3 regions of the Methylibium sp. genome follow, and region 2 is predicted to be linked to each of the others. Evidence: predicted binding sites of a transcription regulator. Region 2 holds the regulator's gene; each other region holds the start of a gene.
What was found. The regulator HrcA, encoded in region 2, represses chaperone genes, less so after heat shock. The targets are predictions, from matches to a motif close to TTAGCACTCNNNNNNNNNGAGTGCTAA.
Positions count from the first base shown of each region.

Region 1 (5,400 bases), 1.4 Mb from region 2:
TGCAGGCCCAGTGCAATCTCGGTCTGCATGTCCGCCAGCTTCTTCTGGATCAGCTGGTTGGCCGCCAGCGGGCGGCCGAACTGCGGGCGGTCGAGCACGTACTGGCGGGCACGGTGGAAACAATCTTCCGCGGCCCCCAGCGCGCCCCAGGCGATGCCGTAGCGGGCGTTGTTGAGACAGGTGAACGGGCCCTTGAGGCCGCGCACCGCGGGGAAGGCGTTCTCCTCGGGGCAGAACACCTCGTCCATGACGATCTCGCCGGTGATGGAGGCCCTCAGGCCGACCTTGCCATGCACCGCCGGGGCGTCCAGGCCCTTCATGCCCTTGTCGAGAATGAAGCCGCGGATCGCGCCTTCGTCGTCCTTGGCCCAGACGACGAAGACATCGGCGATGGGGCTGTTGGTGATCCACATCTTGGCACCACTGAGGACATAGCCACCCGTCACCGTGCGGGCGCGTGCGGCCATGCTGCCGGGGTCCGACCCGTGGTTGGGCTCGGTGAGGCCGAAGCAGCCGATCCATTCGCCGCGGGCGAGCTTGGGCAGGTATTTCTGCTTCTGGGCCTCGGTGCCGAACTCAAAGATCGGCACCATCACCAGCGAACTCTGCACGCTCATCATGGAGCGGTAGCCGGAATCGACCCGCTCGACTTCGCGCGCCACCAGGCCGTAGCAGACGTAGTTGAGGCCGGCGCCGCCGTAGGCTTCGGGGAGGGTCGCGCCGAGCAGGCCGAGTTCGCCCATCTCGCGGAAGATGGCCGGGTCCGTCTTCTCATGACGGAAGGCCTCGAGCACCCGCGGCGCCAGGCGGTCCTGGCAGTAGGCCCGGGCGGCGTCGCGCACCTGGCGTTCATCGAGCATGAGCTGCCCTTCCAGCAGCAGCGGGTCTTCCCAATGAAAGGCAGCAGCCATGGAGCTCTCCTGATGATGAGCAGAGTCTAGCCAGCGCCTCCCTGTTTGGCAGGCTGCCCGCATTTCCGACACGATCCCTATATTGTTAGCGTGGGTTCACTATCGTTAAACCCATCCATCGAAGGGATACAGGAGGGAGTTCATCGATCTCCGGCTGGTTGGGAAGCGTCGTTAGCACTCCTTTTTGCAGAGTGCTAATATCGACGGAACGAAAGGAGGTTCTTGATGTCTGTCGATGCCATGAACACCGCATTGCCCTTGAATTCGTCGGTCGGCGCCCAGGCGCTGGCCGTGCGGGATCCGTGGGCGCTCGTCCCCTCGCTGGGCGATCTGAGCGCCTACATCTCGGCCGTCAACCGCCTGCCGATGCTGACGCAGGAAGAAGAACAGTCGCTGGGCCAGCGACTGCGCGATGAACACGATCTCGAGGCCGCCGGCCGGCTGGTGCTGTCGCACCTGCGGCTGGTCGTGTCGGTTTCGCGCCAGTACCTGGGCTACGGGTTGCCGCACGGCGACCTGATCCAGGAAGGCAATGTCGGCCTGATGAAGGCGGTCAAGCGCTTCGACCCGAACCAGGGCGTGCGGCTGGTCAGCTACGCGCTGCACTGGATCAAGGCCGAGATCCATGAATATGTCCTGCGGAACTGGCGCATGGTCAAGCTGGCGACGACGAAGGCGCAGCGCAAGCTGTTCTTCAACCTGCGCTCGATGAAGCAGGGCTTCAAGGGCGACGCCGCCGACAACGACCTGCACCGCAGCACCCTGACCGACGCCGAGATCGACATCGTCGCCAGCGAGCTCAAGGTCAAGCGCGAAGAAGTGATCGAGATGGAAACACGCCTGTCGGGCGGCGACGTGGCCTTGGAGCCGCAGACCGACGACGGCGAGGAAAGCTACGCGCCGATCGCTTACCTGGCCGACGACAGCCAGGAGCCGACACGGGTGCTCGACGCCCAGCGCCGCGACGCGCTGGCCGGCGACGGCATCGGTCAGGCGCTGGACGTGCTGGACGCGCGCAGCCGCCGCATCGTCGAGGAGCGCTGGCTCAAGGTCAATGACAACGGTTCGGGCGGCATGACGCTGCACGACCTGGCGGCCGAGTACGGCGTCAGCGCCGAGCGCATCCGCCAGATCGAGGTGGCGGCCATGAAGAAGATGCGCAAGGCACTGACCGCGTACGCCTGACACGACGCGTCGGCGAGTACTGCAAACAAAGCGGCCCGCGGGCCGCTTTGTTTCATGGCGCCGCGCCGCCGGGCAGCCGCCCTCGGCCGAGCGCGGGCCGTCCCAAACCAGCCGGAACCCCACGGGGAATGGCTGCAGCCAGTCCGCAACCTGGCAACTCCGCGTCTTCAGGCCAGCAGCAGCTTCAGGTCGCTGACCCAGGCATCGACCGGCTGACCGTAGCGCACGAACAGCCGCAGCCGACCCTGGGGATCGTAGACATAGGCGCCAGCCGTGTGGTCCATCGTGTAGCTGTTCGGCTCCTTGCCCGGCACCTTGCGGAAGAAGGCCTTGAAGGATTTCGCGAGCGCGAGCGTCTGCTCCGGCGTGCTGCGCAGCGCCACGAAGCTCGGATCGAAACTGGCCATGTAGGCCTTCAGGATCTCGGGCGTGTCGCGCTCGGGATCGATGGTGATGAACACCGCCTGCAGCTTGTCGCCATCGGCGCCGAGCTGCTTCTTCACGGCCGCCAGTTCGGTCATCGTGGTCGGGCAGACATCGGGGCACTGGGTATACCCAAAGAAGACGACCGTCGCCTTGCCCTTGAAGTCGGCCAGGCTGCGCGGGCGGCCGTCGAGGTCGCCCATGGCGAAGTCGCGCCCGTAGTCGGCGCCGGTGATGTCGATGCCCTTGAAGGGCACCGCCGGCGTCGCCGACTTGTCGCAGCCCGCCAGTAGCGCAAGCACCGCACAGAAAGCAAGGACAAGGCGTCGGATCATGGCATTCCCCACAGCAGCGGGTCCAGGTAGTGATCGGCCAGCAGTGCTGCGAACAGCAAGGACAGGTGCCAGATCGAAAAGCGGAAAGTTCGCTTGGCCAGCGCCTCGCTGTAGCCACGCCACAGCTTGAAGGCATGGGCGCAGAAGCCGAGCCCGAGCAGGCAAGCCGCGACCAGGTAGATCCAGCCGCTCATGCCGTACACGAAAGGCAGCAGCGTGGCGGCGAACAGCACGAAGGTGTAGAGCAGGATCTGCAGCCGCGTGAAGTCGTTGCCATGCGTCACCGGCAGCATCGGCAGGCCGGCGCGCGCATAGTCCTCGGCGCGGTACAGCGCCAAGGCCCAGAAGTGCGGCGGCGTCCACAGGAAGATGATCAGGCACAGCATCAACGCCTCCGGGCCGACCTCGCCGCGCATCGCTGCCCAGCCCAGCACCGGTGGCATCGCACCCGACGCGCCGCCGATCACGATGTTCTGCGGCGTTGCCGGCTTCAGCAGCACGGTATAGACGACCGCGTAGCCGACGAAGGTCGCGAAGGTCAGCCACATGGTCAGCGGGTTGACCCACAGCCACAGCACCGCCATGCCGGCGGCGCAGAGCAGCACGGCAAAGCTCAGGGTCTGCGTGTTGCTCAGTTCGCCCTTGGCGGTGGGCCGCCAGGAGGTGCGCTTCATCTTCGAATCGATGGTCTGCTCGACGAGGCAGTTGAAGGCCGCCGCCGCGCTGGCAACCAGCCAGATCCCGACGGTGGCCGCCAAGGCCACGCCCCAGGTGGCGAGCGGCGGCCAGCCCGGCACGGCCAGCAGCATGCCGATGACGGCGCAGAACACGATCAGCTGCACCACGCGCGGCTTGGTCAGTGCGCTGAACTGGCGCCAGCGCGACAGCCAGGTGTGCAGCGTGGCGACGGGAGTGACGAGGGTCTCGGACATGGCGGCGGCGGACAAGGATGCTAGGAAGCGCTGCTGGCCGTGAGCGGCGCAGCGGCGCGTGACGGCGCCGGAACACCGGCCCTCGACGCAGTCCGCAGGGCCAGTGCCGTCAGCAGCAGGACCAGCGCGGCGGCACCACCCGTGTGACCAACGGCCGCGAGCAGCGGCCAGCCGAGCACCACATTGCTGATGCCGCTGGCCAGCTGCCACAACGCGACGGTGGCGAAGCCCGCCGCGAAGCGCCGCAGCGCCGCCACCTGGGCGAGATGCCACGCCAGCAGGGCCAGCGCTGCCAGCAGCGCCACCGCGCCCAGGCGGTGCGCCATGTGGATCGCGGTCAGGGCGGCGAACGGCAGCCAGCCACCATCCTTGCCGGCACCCAGCGGACGCAGGATCGAGAAGCCGTGCTCGAAGTCCATGACCGGCCACCAACGGCCCTGGCAGGTCGGGAAATCGCTGCAGGCCAGCACCGCGTAGTTGGTGCTGACCCAGGCGCCGAGCGCGATCTGCACCACCGCCAGCAGCGACACGACCAGCATCCCCCGCCGCAGCGCGGGGCTCACCGACACCGTGCCGCTCGCGCGCGGCACGCCCCAGGCTTGCACGGCGAGCAGCGCGAGCAATGCGAGGCCGCCGAGCAGGTGCGCGCTCACGATCGCCGGATAGAGCTTGAGCGTCACGGTGAAGGCACCGAAGGCACCCTGCACGCACACCCACAGCAGCGTGACGCTCGCCCACCAGGGCGAGGCACGCGGCGCGGCCTCGTCGCCCGCGGCCCTCGCTGCGGCTCGCGCATGGCGTTCTCGTCGCCATTGCTGCCAGTTCAGCAGGGCCAAGGCCGTGATCAGCACGCCGACCGCGGTGGCAAGGTAACGGTGCACCATCTCGACCCAGGCCTTGTCGTGCGTCACCGGACCGGTCGGTTGCGCGCTCTGCGCCGCGTGGATCTCCTCGCGCGCGCCCAGCGGGCTGGCGCTGCCGTAACAGCCGGGCCAGTCGGGGCAGCCGAGGCCGGAGTCGGTGAGCCGCGTGAATGCGCCGAACAGCACCAGATCGAAGGTCAGGAACAGCGTCAGCAGCGTCAGCACGTGCAGTCGGTGGGCGCCGCCTTCGGTGCGCGTGCGCACCCACACCCAGGCCAGCGGCCCGAGCGCGATGACCAGCCCCATCAGCGCCATGCGCGTGAGCGGTTCGAGGTTGACGAGCGTGCTGCTGTCCATGTGACCGTCTTCAGCGCCCCGGCTCGTCCCAGCCGGACGCCGCGCGCATGAGCTTCTCGAGATCGCGCTTGATCCGCTCGGGCTCGCTCGGCGCGGGGAACCTCATCATGTAGTTGCCGCGCGGATCGACGAGGTAGAAGTGCGCCCCCTGGAACTGCCCGGCGGCAGGCTCCAGCCACCGGCCGAGGGCCGCGGCTGGCGCGCGCAGCACGGTGGCACCCTGCAGCGCCGGCAGCAATTCAGCACGCGGCGCGGCTTCATCGTCGATCAGCCAGACGCGGTCGAGCCGGTCCTTGTTCTTGCCCAGCGACTCGCGCAACTGCCGCTGCAGGTAGAGCTGGCGCTCGCACAGGGTGTCACAGCCCCCCCCGGCGACCACGACCAGCAGCCACTG
Region 1 covers NZ_OZ257250.1:2,856,462-2,861,861, forward strand. Annotated here, with positions in the region: gene ACQY9S_RS13335 (acyl-CoA dehydrogenase) at 1-911, opposite strand, end outside; gene rpoH (RNA polymerase sigma factor RpoH) at 1,137-2,096, shown strand; gene ACQY9S_RS13345 (SCO family protein) at 2,264-2,854, opposite strand; gene cyoE (heme o synthase) at 2,851-3,786, opposite strand; gene ACQY9S_RS13355 (COX15/CtaA family protein) at 3,807-5,006, opposite strand; gene ACQY9S_RS13360 (SCO family protein) at 5,017-5,400, opposite strand, start outside.
Region 1: a site for HrcA is predicted at 1,083-1,109, ahead of rpoH (RNA polymerase sigma factor RpoH). Genes of this name have one in related genera too.

Region 2 (5,400 bases):
AGCGGCCACCTGCGGCAGGTGGGTCACGCACAGCACCTGGCGATCGCGGCCCAGGCGGCGCATCAGCTGGCCCACCGCATCGGCCACGCTGCCGCCGACGCCGGCGTCGATCTCGTCGAAGATCAGCGTGCCGGTCTCGCCTAGCTCGCTGGTGGTGACCGCGATCGCCAGCGCAATGCGCGACAGCTCGCCGCCCGAGGCCACCTTGGTCAGCGCGCGCGGCGTGCTGCCGGCGTGGCCGGCGACGCGGAACTCCGCCGCCTCCCGGCCGTGACGCTGCGGCTCGGCCAGCGGCTCCAGCGCGACCTCGAAGCGCCCGCCGGCCATGCCGAGCTGCTGCATCGCCGCCGTCACCGAGGCGGCGAGCTTCGGTGCGGCGGCCTTGCGCTGGGCGCTCACGGCCTGCGCGGCCGCGTCGTAGGCGCTGCGCGCGGCCTGCACCCGGCGCTCCAGCGCGTCGAGGTCGGTCGCGGCATCGAGCCGGGCCAGTTCCGCGCGCCAGCCGGCCCGCAGCGCCGGCAGTTCCTCGGCCGGGCGGCGAAAGCGCCGTGCCAGGCCCATCCAGGCGGCCAGCCGCTCGTCGAGCGCCTGCAGCCGCTGCGGGTCCAGCTCGCCGTGGCGCAGCGCGGCGTGCAGTGTGTGCGCCGCGTCCTGCAGCTGGGCCTGCGCGCTCTTCAGCACCTCCAGCGGATCGCGCAGTGAGGGGTCGTGGTCGAGCACGCCTTCGAGCGCATGGATCGCCTGCGCGCTGCGCGCGTCGGCCGAGTCGTCGTCCTCGCGGATCGCGGCGAGCGCCGTCTGCACCGCCTCCAGGATGGCCTGGGCATGGCTCAGCCGGTGGTGCTCGGCATTGAGCTCCGGCCATTCGTCGGCGCCGGGGGCGAGCTTGTCGAGTTCGGCGATCTGCCACTGCAGCCGCTCGCGCTCGCGTTCCAGGTCGGCCTGCCGGGTGCGCGCGTCGGCCAGCTGCTCGGCCGCGGCGCGCCAGGCGCCCCAGGCCGCGGCGAGCGGGGCGGCGTCGAGGCCGGCATGGCCGTCGAGCAGGCCGCGCACCGCGTCGGGCCGGGTCAGGCTTTGCCAGGCATGCTGGCCGTGGATGTCGACCAGGTGCTCGCCCAGCTCGCGCAGCTGGCCGATGGTGGCCGGGCTGCCGTTCACCCACGCGCGGCTCTTGCCCTGGGTGTCGAGCGTGCGACGCAGCAGCAGCGTGTCCTGCGCATCGAAGCCGGCCTCGGCCAGCCACGGCTGCAGCGACGCCGTGGTGTCGAACTCGGCGCTGATCTCGGCGCGCGCCGCGCCTTCGCGCACCACGCCGGCGTCGCCGCGGTGGCCCAGCGCGAGCTGCAGTGCATCGACGAGGATGGACTTGCCGGCGCCGGTCTCGCCGGTCAGCGCGGTGAAGCCGGCGTGCAGCTCGAGCTCGAGCTCGGGCACGATCACGAAGTCGCGCAGGGCGATGCGCTTCAGCACGAGGACCTCACCCTGTAGCGCCCCGGAGACTGCTCACGACGGCGTGCCGTCGGGCAGCAGGCCTTCGTTCCAGTGCAGCTTGCGGCGCAGCGTGGCGTAGAAGCTCCAGCCGCGCGGATGCAGCACGCGCACGCGGTGCTCGCTGCGGCGCACGCAGATGCGGTCGCCGTGCAGCAGGCTGGCGAGGCTCTGGTGGTCGAAGTTCACGCTGGCGTCGCGGCCGGCGACGATCTCGATGCGCACCTCGCTGTTGTCGGGCAGCACGATCGGGCGGTTGGACAGCGCGTGCGGCGCGATCGGCACCATCACCCAGCCCGAAATGCCCGGGTGCAGGATCGGCCCGCCGGCTGACAGCGCATAGGCGGTCGAGCCGGTCGGCGAGGAGATGATCAGCCCGTCGGCACGGAAGTTGGTGACGAACTGGTCCTGCACGTCGACCCGCAGCTCCACCATGCCGGCGCTGGCGCCGCGGCTGACCACCACGTCGTTGACCGCGAAGCTCTCGTAGATCACCTCGAAGCCGTCGCCGGACGGGCGCTTGACGCAGCCCTCCAGCATGGTGCGGTGCTCTTCCTCGTAGTCGCCGGCGATCATCGGCGCGATGGTTTCCTGGAACTGGGCCATCGGGATGTCGGTCATGAAGCCGAGCCGCCCCTGGTTGATGCCGATCAGCGGCACGCCGTAGCGCGCCAGCAGGCGTGCGGTGGCGAGCATGGTGCCGTCGCCGCCGACCACGACCGCCAGGTCGCAGTGCCGGCCGATGGCCGCCGCGTCGAGCGCTTCGTGGTCGGGCAGGCCGACCGCCATCGCGGTGGTGGCCTCGAGCGAGACCTCGAGCCCCTGGTTCGTCAGGAACTCGGCCACGCTCGCGAGCACCTGGCGACTGCCCGGCGCCTGGTATTTGCCGACGAGGGCAGCGTGACGGAAACGGCTCGTCATGGTGAGAGAAATTACACCACAGCCTTTGCGCGCGACGCGACCGCGTCGACGGGCCCGCAAAACCGCGCCCTACAATGATTTCCACCATGCTCGACGAACGTTCCAGGACCCTGTTGAAGACGCTGGTCGAGCGCTACATCGCCGATGGTCAGCCGGTCGGCTCGCGCACGTTGTCGCGCGCCTCGGGGCTGGAGTTGAGCCCCGCCACCATCCGCAACGTGATGGCCGACCTGGAAGACCTGGGCCTGATCGCCAGCCCGCACACCAGCGCCGGGCGCGTGCCCACGGCCCGCGGCTACCGGCTGTTCGTCGACACCATGCTGACCGCCCGGTCGCTCGAGATGGGTCGCAACGAGCCCGGCCTGGCCGCCGCGCACGAACAGTTGCAGCCCGACCAGCCGCAGCGCGTGATCGCGCATGCGGCACAGGTGCTGAGCAACCTGTCGCAGTTCGTCGGCGTGGTGACGGCGCCGCGCAAGGCGGGTGTGTTCCACCACATCGAGTTCATGCGCCTGGGCGAGCGGCGCGTGCTGGTGATCCTGGTGGCGCCCGACGGCGACGTGCAGAACCGCGTGATCTTCACCGCGCGCGACCACAGCCCCTCGGAGCTGGTGGAGGCCAGCAACTTCATCAACGCCAACTACAGCGGTCTCACGATCGAGGCGGTGCGCGAGCGGCTCAAGACCGAGATCGACGCGCTGCGCGGCGAGATCGCCTCGCTGATGCAGGCCGCGGTGCAGTTCGGCAGCGAGGCGGCGGGCGGCGAGACCGAGCAGGTGGTCGTGTCGGGCGAGCGCAACCTGCTGACCATGCACGACTTCTCCAGCGACATGGGCTCGCTGCGCAAGCTGTTCGACCTGTTCGAGCAGAAGACCCAGCTGATGCGCCTGCTCGACGTGAGCAGCCGCGCCGAAGGCGTGCGCATCTACATCGGCGGCGAGAGCCAGATCGTGCCGTTCGAGGAGCTGTCGGTCGTGTCGGCGCCCTACGAGGTCGACGGCAAGGTGGTCGGCACGCTCGGCGTCATCGGCCCCACGCGCATGCCCTACGACCGCATGATCCAGATCGTCGACATCACCTCGCGACTGGTCACGCAGGCACTGAGCCAGAAGTAGCTTCGGGCGCCCTCTCCCGCACCGCGGGAGAGGGCCGGGGTGAGGGTCTCGCGCGCTCAGCCCGGGCCGATCATCTGCTCCGGGCGCACCCAGGCATCGAATTGCTCGGCCGTCAGGTGGCCCGAGGCGACGGCCGCCTCGCGCAGCGTCAGGCCCTCGGCGTGGGCCTTCTTCGCGATCTGCGCCGCCTTGTCGTAGCCGATGTGCGGGTTGAGCGCCGTCACCAGCATCAGCGAGCGCCGCAGCAGCTCCGTGATGCGGCCGCGGTCGGGCTCGATGCCGCGCGCGCAGTGTTCGTCGAAGCTGCGCGCGCCGTCGGCCAGCAGCCGGATGCTCTGCAGCACGTTGTGGATGATCACCGGCTTGTAGACGTTGAGCTCGAAGTTGCCCGAGGCACCGGCGACGTTGACCGCCACGTCGTTGCCCAGCACCTGGCAGCACGCCATCGTCAGCGCCTCGCACTGCGTCGGGTTCACCTTGCCCGGCATGATGGAGCTGCCCGGCTCGTTCTCGGGGATGCGGAGTTCGCCCAGGCCCGAGCGCGGGCCCGAAGCCAGCCAGCGCACATCGTTGGCGATCTTCACCAGCGACGCGGCCAGCGTCTTCAGCGCGCCGTGCGCATGCACCAGCGCATCGTGCGCGGCCAGCGCCTCGAACTTGTTCGGTGCCGACACGAAGGCAGTGCCCGCGGCCCGCGACAACTCCTGCGCCACCCGCGTGCCGAACTCGGGGTGGGCGTTGAGCCCGGTGCCCACCGCGGTGCCGCCGAGCGCCAGCTCGCGCAGGTGCGGCAGCGCCGCGCGCAAATGTTCGATGCCATGCGCCAGCTGCGCCACCCAGCCCGACACCTCCTGCCCCAGGCTGAGCGGCGTGGCGTCCTGCAAATGGGTGCGGCCGATCTTCACGATGCCGGCGAAGTCGCGCGCCTTGCGCGCCAGCGTGTCGTGCAGCGTGGCGAGCGCCGGCAGCAGCGTGTCCTCGATCGCCTGCACGGCGGCCACGCTCATCGCGGTGGGGAACACGTCGTTCGACGACTGCCCGCGGTTCACCTCGTCGTTCGGGTGCACCAGCCGCGCCTCGCCCACCGCGCCGCCCAGCAGCTGCGAGGCGCGGTTGGCCAGCACCTCGTTCATGTTCATGTTGGTCTGCGTGCCCGAGCCGGTCTGCCACAGAGACAGCGGAAACTCCTGCGCATGCTGCCCGGCGATCACCTCGTCGGCCGCCGCCGCGATGGCCTCGGCCTTGCGCGCGTCGAGCACGCCGAGCTGGCGGTTGACCCGTGCCGCGCTGCGCTTGACCAGCGCCAGCGCCAGCAGCAGCTCGCGCGGCATGCGCTCGGTGGAGATGTCGAAGTGCTGCAGCGAGCGCTGCGTCTGCGCGCCCCACAGCCGGTCGCCCGGCACGGCGATCTCGCCGAAGCTGTCGTGTTCGATACGCGGGGTCGTCGTCATCGCAAGCGTCCCGATGCCAAGGCCAAAGCCATGGTAGCGGTGCATGACCCGGCGCGCACGGCAACGCCGCGGAACGCCACCCGGCGATGGGGCCGTGCGCTGGTGAGCGCCGGCCGGTGCGGTCAGCGCCCGGCCGTCGAGCGCGCGGCGGCGCGGCGGCGTGCGGCCATCTCGCGCCCCATCTCCTGCCGGACGGCCGGGCTGATCTGCGCGCGCGCCTGCGGGTAGGCGATCGATTCCTCGAGGTCGATGTGGTCGCGGTACAGCGCAGCGAAGACCGTCGTTCCCAGCCGCAGGGTGTCGAGGTCGCAGCAGCCGTAGCCGGTGGCGATGGCCTGCACATGGGGCTCGAGCTCGAGCCAGTCCTCTTCGAGCCAGCCATGGTCCTGCTGCAATCGCAGCACGGTCTGCACGAGCTCCGCATC
Region 2 covers NZ_OZ257250.1:4,220,754-4,226,153, forward strand. Annotated here, with positions in the region: gene recN (DNA repair protein RecN) at 1-1,470, opposite strand, end outside; gene ACQY9S_RS19875 (NAD kinase) at 1,504-2,409, opposite strand; gene hrcA (heat-inducible transcriptional repressor HrcA) at 2,496-3,524, shown strand; gene fumC (class II fumarate hydratase) at 3,581-4,975, opposite strand; gene ACQY9S_RS19890 (hemerythrin domain-containing protein) at 5,098-5,400, opposite strand, start outside.

Region 3 (5,400 bases), 1.1 Mb from region 2:
GTGTCGAGCGCCGTCAGCGCCTGCGCGTGCACCGCAACCGCGGGCGGTGCCGCCTGCAGGCGCACGAACAGGTCACCGACGTCCTTCAGCAGGGTGCACAGGCGCGGATCGTCGTCGTCCTGGAAGCCGGCCGTGTGCGAGGCGAGCCGGATCATCATCTGCCAGATCGGATGCGAGTGGTCTTCCAGCACGCGCGGCTCGCGCAGCGCGACGCGCAGCAAGGGACCCTGCAGCGCGGCGAGCGCGGTGTGCACCGACACGGGCAGCAGGGCATCGTCGAGCACCGCGCCGATCAGGTGGGCGATCAGCAGCATCACCTCGCGGTCGTCGTCGTTGCGGCCGGCCGCCTCGAGAAAGGGCAGGCGGGCCATCAAGCGCTCGGCGCCATTCGCCCCCAGGGGGCGGCGGGCCAGCACGTGCACCAGGTTGTGGTCCAGCTGTTGCAGCGACTCGGCCTCGTCCATCACGCCGGCGCGCGTGGCGCCGTCGATGCTCGCCTGGCGCGTGCTGAGGCGGCTGCGCAGGCTGTCGAGCGCACCGGGGCGCGTCAGGTCGTAGCCGGAGTTCGGTGGTGCGATTCGCCGCGCCGCCGGTGTCGAGCTGGCCTTCCACGCGGCCTGGCCGACACCCCAGTCGGCCAGCCGCCGGCCGGCGTCGATCGCGACCTGCCGCAGTGCTTGCGCCAGCGGCTCGCCGCAGGCGCGCATCAACGCCTTGCGCGCCGGCGCACCGAGACCCAGCACCTCGCTGGCGTCCCAGACGGCCCGCACCAGCAGGTCGGACCGCAGCAGGTTGGAGTTCTTGCGCACCGTGTCCTGGCCGCGCAAGGTTGCAGTACGCGCCTGCAGGTCATGAAGCTCGAGCTCCGCCGCATGGTCGACCAGCTGCACGGCACGCAGCAGCTCGATGTTTTCTTCGGCTTCCGCGTCGTCGACCAGGGTCAGCGCGTCGGCCGACCACACGGCGCGCGGCGCGGGCGTTGCGCCCGCTTCGGGCAGCGCGGCGTCCAGCTCGGCACGCCACCGCGTCGCCAGCAACTCGCCCACCCGGCGGGCCCACAGCGGGTGATTGTGGCACAGCGCCATTTCGGCTTCGTCGCGGGGCCGCACCGGCAGCTCGCGCAGGGCGCTGCGGGTGGTCGGAGCGTGCAAGGCCTGCAAGGCATCGTTTGCCGCCCGGCTCATCCAGCGCGGCACCTCCGCGAGGCAACTGTCCAGGTAGCGCTGCAGCAGCGGCGAGACATCCATGCGGCGATTATCCCGGGCCTCGTCGCGGCCCGGGCATGAAAAAGGGCCGCATTCCTGCGACCCTTGCCTGACTGAACGCTGAGCGAAGCCCAGGCGGCCGGCATCCCGAAGGATGCCGGCCGGACATCACATGTCCATGCCCATGCCGCCCATGCCGCCCATGCCACCCGGCATGCCGCCGCCCTGAGCGTCATCCTTGGGCGACTCGGCGACCATGGCTTCCGTCGTCAGCATCAGCGCGGCCACGGAGGCAGCATTCTGCAGCGCGGTGCGGGTCACCTTGGTCGGGTCCAGGATGCCCATTTCGATCATGTCGCCGTAGGTGCCGTTGGCGGCGTTGTAGCCGTAGTTGCCCTTGCCGGCGAGCACGGCGTTGACCACCACGCTGGCTTCGTCACCGGCGTTGGTGACGATGATGCGCAGCGGCTCTTCGATCGCACGCAGGATCAGCTTGATGCCGGCGTCCTGGTCGGGGTTGTCGCCCTTGATCGCACCGGCGGCCTGCTTGGCACGCAGCAAGGCCACGCCACCACCGGCGACGATGCCTTCTTCCACCGCCGCGCGCGTGGCGTGCAGCGCGTCTTCGACACGCGCCTTCTTTTCCTTCATCTCGACTTCGGTGGCAGCGCCGACCTTGATGACGGCCACGCCGCCGGCCAGCTTGGCCACGCGCTCTTGCAGCTTCTCACGGTCGTAGTCGCTGGTGGCTTCTTCGATCTGCACGCGCACTTGCTTGACGCGCGCTTCGATGTCGCCCGCGGCGCCGGCACCGTCGATCAGGGTGGTGTTTTCCTTGCCCACTTCGACGCGCTTGGCCTGACCCAGGTCGGCCAGCGTGACCTTCTCGAGCGTCAGGCCGACTTCCTCGGCGATGACCTTGCCGCCGGTCAGGATGGCGATGTCTTCCAGCATGGCCTTGCGACGGTCACCGAAGCCCGGCGCCTTGACGGCGACGACCTTCAGGATGCCGCGGATGGTGTTGACCACCAGGGTCGCCAGCGCTTCGCCTTCCACTTCCTCCGCGACGATCAGCAGCGGACGGCCGGACTTGGCCACCTGCTCCAGCGTGGGCAGCAGGTCGCGGATGTTGCTGATCTTCTTGTCGTAGAGCAGCACGAACGGGTTGTCGAGCACCGCGCTCTGCTTCTCCGGGTTGTTGATGAAGTAGGGCGACAGGTAGCCGCGGTCGAACTGCATGCCTTCGACCACATCGAGCTCGCTGTTCAGGCTCTTGCCGTCCTCGACGGTGATCACGCCTTCCTTGCCGACCTTGTCCATCGCCTCGGCGATGATCTTGCCGACTTCATCGTCGCTGTTGGCGGAGATGGTGCCGACCTGCGCAATTTCCTTGCTGGTGGTGGTGGGCTTGGACTGCTTCTTGAGCTGCTCGACCAGGACCAGGACGGCCTTGTCGATGCCGCGCTTGAGGTCCATCGGGTTCATGCCGGCAGCCACGTACTTCATGCCTTCGCGCACGATGGCCTGGGCCAGCACGGTGGCGGTGGTGGTGCCATCGCCGGCGATGTCGCTGGTCTTGGAAGCCACTTCCTTGACCATCTGGGCGCCCATGTTCTGGAGCTTGTCCTTGAGCTCGATTTCCTTGGCCACGGACACACCGTCCTTGGTCACGGTCGGCGCACCGAACGAGCGCTCGAGCACCACGTTGCGGCCCTTCGGACCCAGGGTCACCTTGACCGCATTGGCCAGGATGTTCACGCCCTCGACCATGCGAGCGCGGGCTTCACCGCCGAAAACGACGTCTTTAGCTGCCATTTGTATTCTCCGAAATCTGATTTGCCGGCTCGCGCCGGGGAATTCTTTTGTCTGCGGCCGGCCCTTGGGGCCTTGACTTCGCTACGCGAAGTCAGCCTGCGACGAAAGTAAATCGCGTGCGATTTACTTTTCGACCACGGCGAACAGGTCTTCCTCGCGCATCACCAGCAGTTCGTCGCCATCGACCTTGACGGTCTGGCCGCTGTACTTGCCGAACAGCACGCGGTCGCCGACCTTGCAGTTCAGGGCAATGAAGTCGCCCTTGTCGTTGCGCTTGCCCGGGCCGACGGCCAGCACTTCACCCTGGTCGGGCTTCTCGGCGGCGTTGTCGGGGATCACGATGCCCGAAGCGGTCTTGGTTTCCTGTTCGAGGCGCTTGACGATCACGCGATCGTGCAAAGGACGAAGTTTCATCGCATCTCCTTGATGGGTATCGAATATCTATGGACTTATTTCAAGCAGTTAGCGCAAACTTACATTTGCGCAACCCGAGACGATGACGTCGTCCCCGGCTTGTTAGCACTCAGTCTGCACGAGTGCTAGCGACAGATTATAGGGGTCGTCGCCGGCGTTTCAATAGCGCGGCACCCGGAGCGTGATGAAGGTCCGCTCGGCAGCGGGCCCGACGGGTCAGACCCCTGCCGCCTCGATCTCGCCGAAGGCGTGGTTGAGCCACAACTTGAGGCGCTGCCGCTCCATCAGGCCCAGGCCCGGACCTTCGCTGCCGGGCGAATTGCGCGCCGCCCAGAAGCTGCTGTTGCTGGCGTCGATCTTCTGCACCACCGAGTCATGCAAGCGCTTGAGCGTGATCACGCGGGCGCCCAGCGCCAGCGCGCGGTCCTGCTCGCCGGATTTCTCGAGCTGGCTGAAGTCGTCGCCGCGGAGCTGGTTGCGCACCAGCACGTAGCGCAGGCGCCGCCCGAAGCGGTCGAGCAGGCGCTTGAGCAGGTCGACGGAGTCCTTGCCGGAGTCCATCACGTGCCAGTAGTGGATCGCGACGCCGGACATGTCGGCCAGGTCCAGCACGCCCGACTCGTCCATCCACTTCACCAGCGGCTCGTGCGTCTGCGCCGCCAAGTCGACCAGCACGCGCCGGCCGGGCACCTCAATGGCCGCCTCGACGATGGCATCGAGCGCCTCGTAGCGATCGGCCAGCACCGGCGACGCGTAGCCGGAGTAGAAGCGCATCAGCGAGCCGTGCGAGCGGTCGGTGTCGAAGCCGGTGAACGCAATCTCGTGGTCGATGAGGTACTGCGCCAGCAGCCGCGACACGAGCGATTTGCCGACGCCGCCCTTCTCTCCGCCGATCATGTGGATCCTCGACGTGGTCGCGGTCTCGAGCGTGGGGATCTGCGTCATGCTGCTGTGCTCTCCATGGCGAAAAGCGGGCCGTCGGCCGGCGGGATGCCAGGCTGTATTCGTCCCGCGATGCGAGGCATTGTGCAACGCAGCGCGGCGCGGCAGTCGGCATGCCCCCGCGAAATTGCGCCGCGTCGCCCCCGTTGGCGCGCCGGTCTCAGCGCCCGGCCCGGAAGTCGAGGCGCAGCGAGCCCGGCCCCGGGAACTCGACCGCCACGGCATCGCTGGCGAGTCGCAGGGCCGGCCGGTGCGGCGTGCGGCCAGCAACGCACGGATGACGCCCGGCACGGTGGATCGGAGCGCTCGGCTTGGAGGTTCATGCGGGAGGTGAAATGGAGGCTGTGCGACGCAGCGGCTTCTATCATCCTGCATGACTTCGCCCCCCGCGCCGGCCGCCCTGCCGCTGCTCCGCCGCTGTTTCGGCCCCTGGGTGGCCGAGGTCTCGCGCCACACACTGCGTGCCGACCTGCTGGCCGGGCTGCTGGGCGCCGTGCTGGTGCTGCCGCAGGGCATCGCTTTCGCGACACTGGCCGGGCTGCCGCCGCAGTACGGCCTGGCCACCGCCATCCTGCCCTGCATCGTGGCAGCCTTGTTCGGCTCGAGCCGGCACGTGATGTCGGGGCCGACCAATGCCAACTCGCTGGCACTCGCGGCGATGCTGACGCCGCTGGCCTGGGTCCGCAGCCCCGACTACATCGAACTCGCGCTGACCGTGACGCTGCTGGTCGGCGTGATGCAGACCCTGATCGGCGCGCTGCGCCTGGGCAGCATCGCCAACTTCATCTCGCCGGCCGCCCTGCTCGGCTTCACGACCGGCGCGGCCCTGCTGATCGTGCTGCATGCACTGCCGGACCTGTTCGGCCTGAGCACCGGCGGCCACGTCGGCTCGACGCTGAGCCTGGCGCTAACGCGCCCGCTCGAGGCGGTGCATCCCGGCGCACTCGTCGTGAGCGCGCTCACGCTGGCGGTCACGCTCGCCGCGCGGCAGTGGCGACCGCGCTGGCCGGCACTGCTGCTCGGG
Region 3 covers NZ_OZ257250.1:3,117,251-3,122,650, forward strand. Annotated here, with positions in the region: gene ACQY9S_RS14620 (DUF1631 family protein) at 1-1,247, opposite strand, end outside; gene groL (chaperonin GroEL) at 1,374-3,020, opposite strand; gene ACQY9S_RS14630 (co-chaperone GroES) at 3,144-3,434, opposite strand; gene ACQY9S_RS14635 (mobilization protein) at 3,651-4,379, opposite strand; gene ACQY9S_RS14640 (SulP family inorganic anion transporter) at 4,750-5,400, shown strand, end outside.
Region 3: a site for HrcA is predicted at 3,537-3,563, ahead of ACQY9S_RS14630 (co-chaperone GroES). Genes of this name have one in related genera too.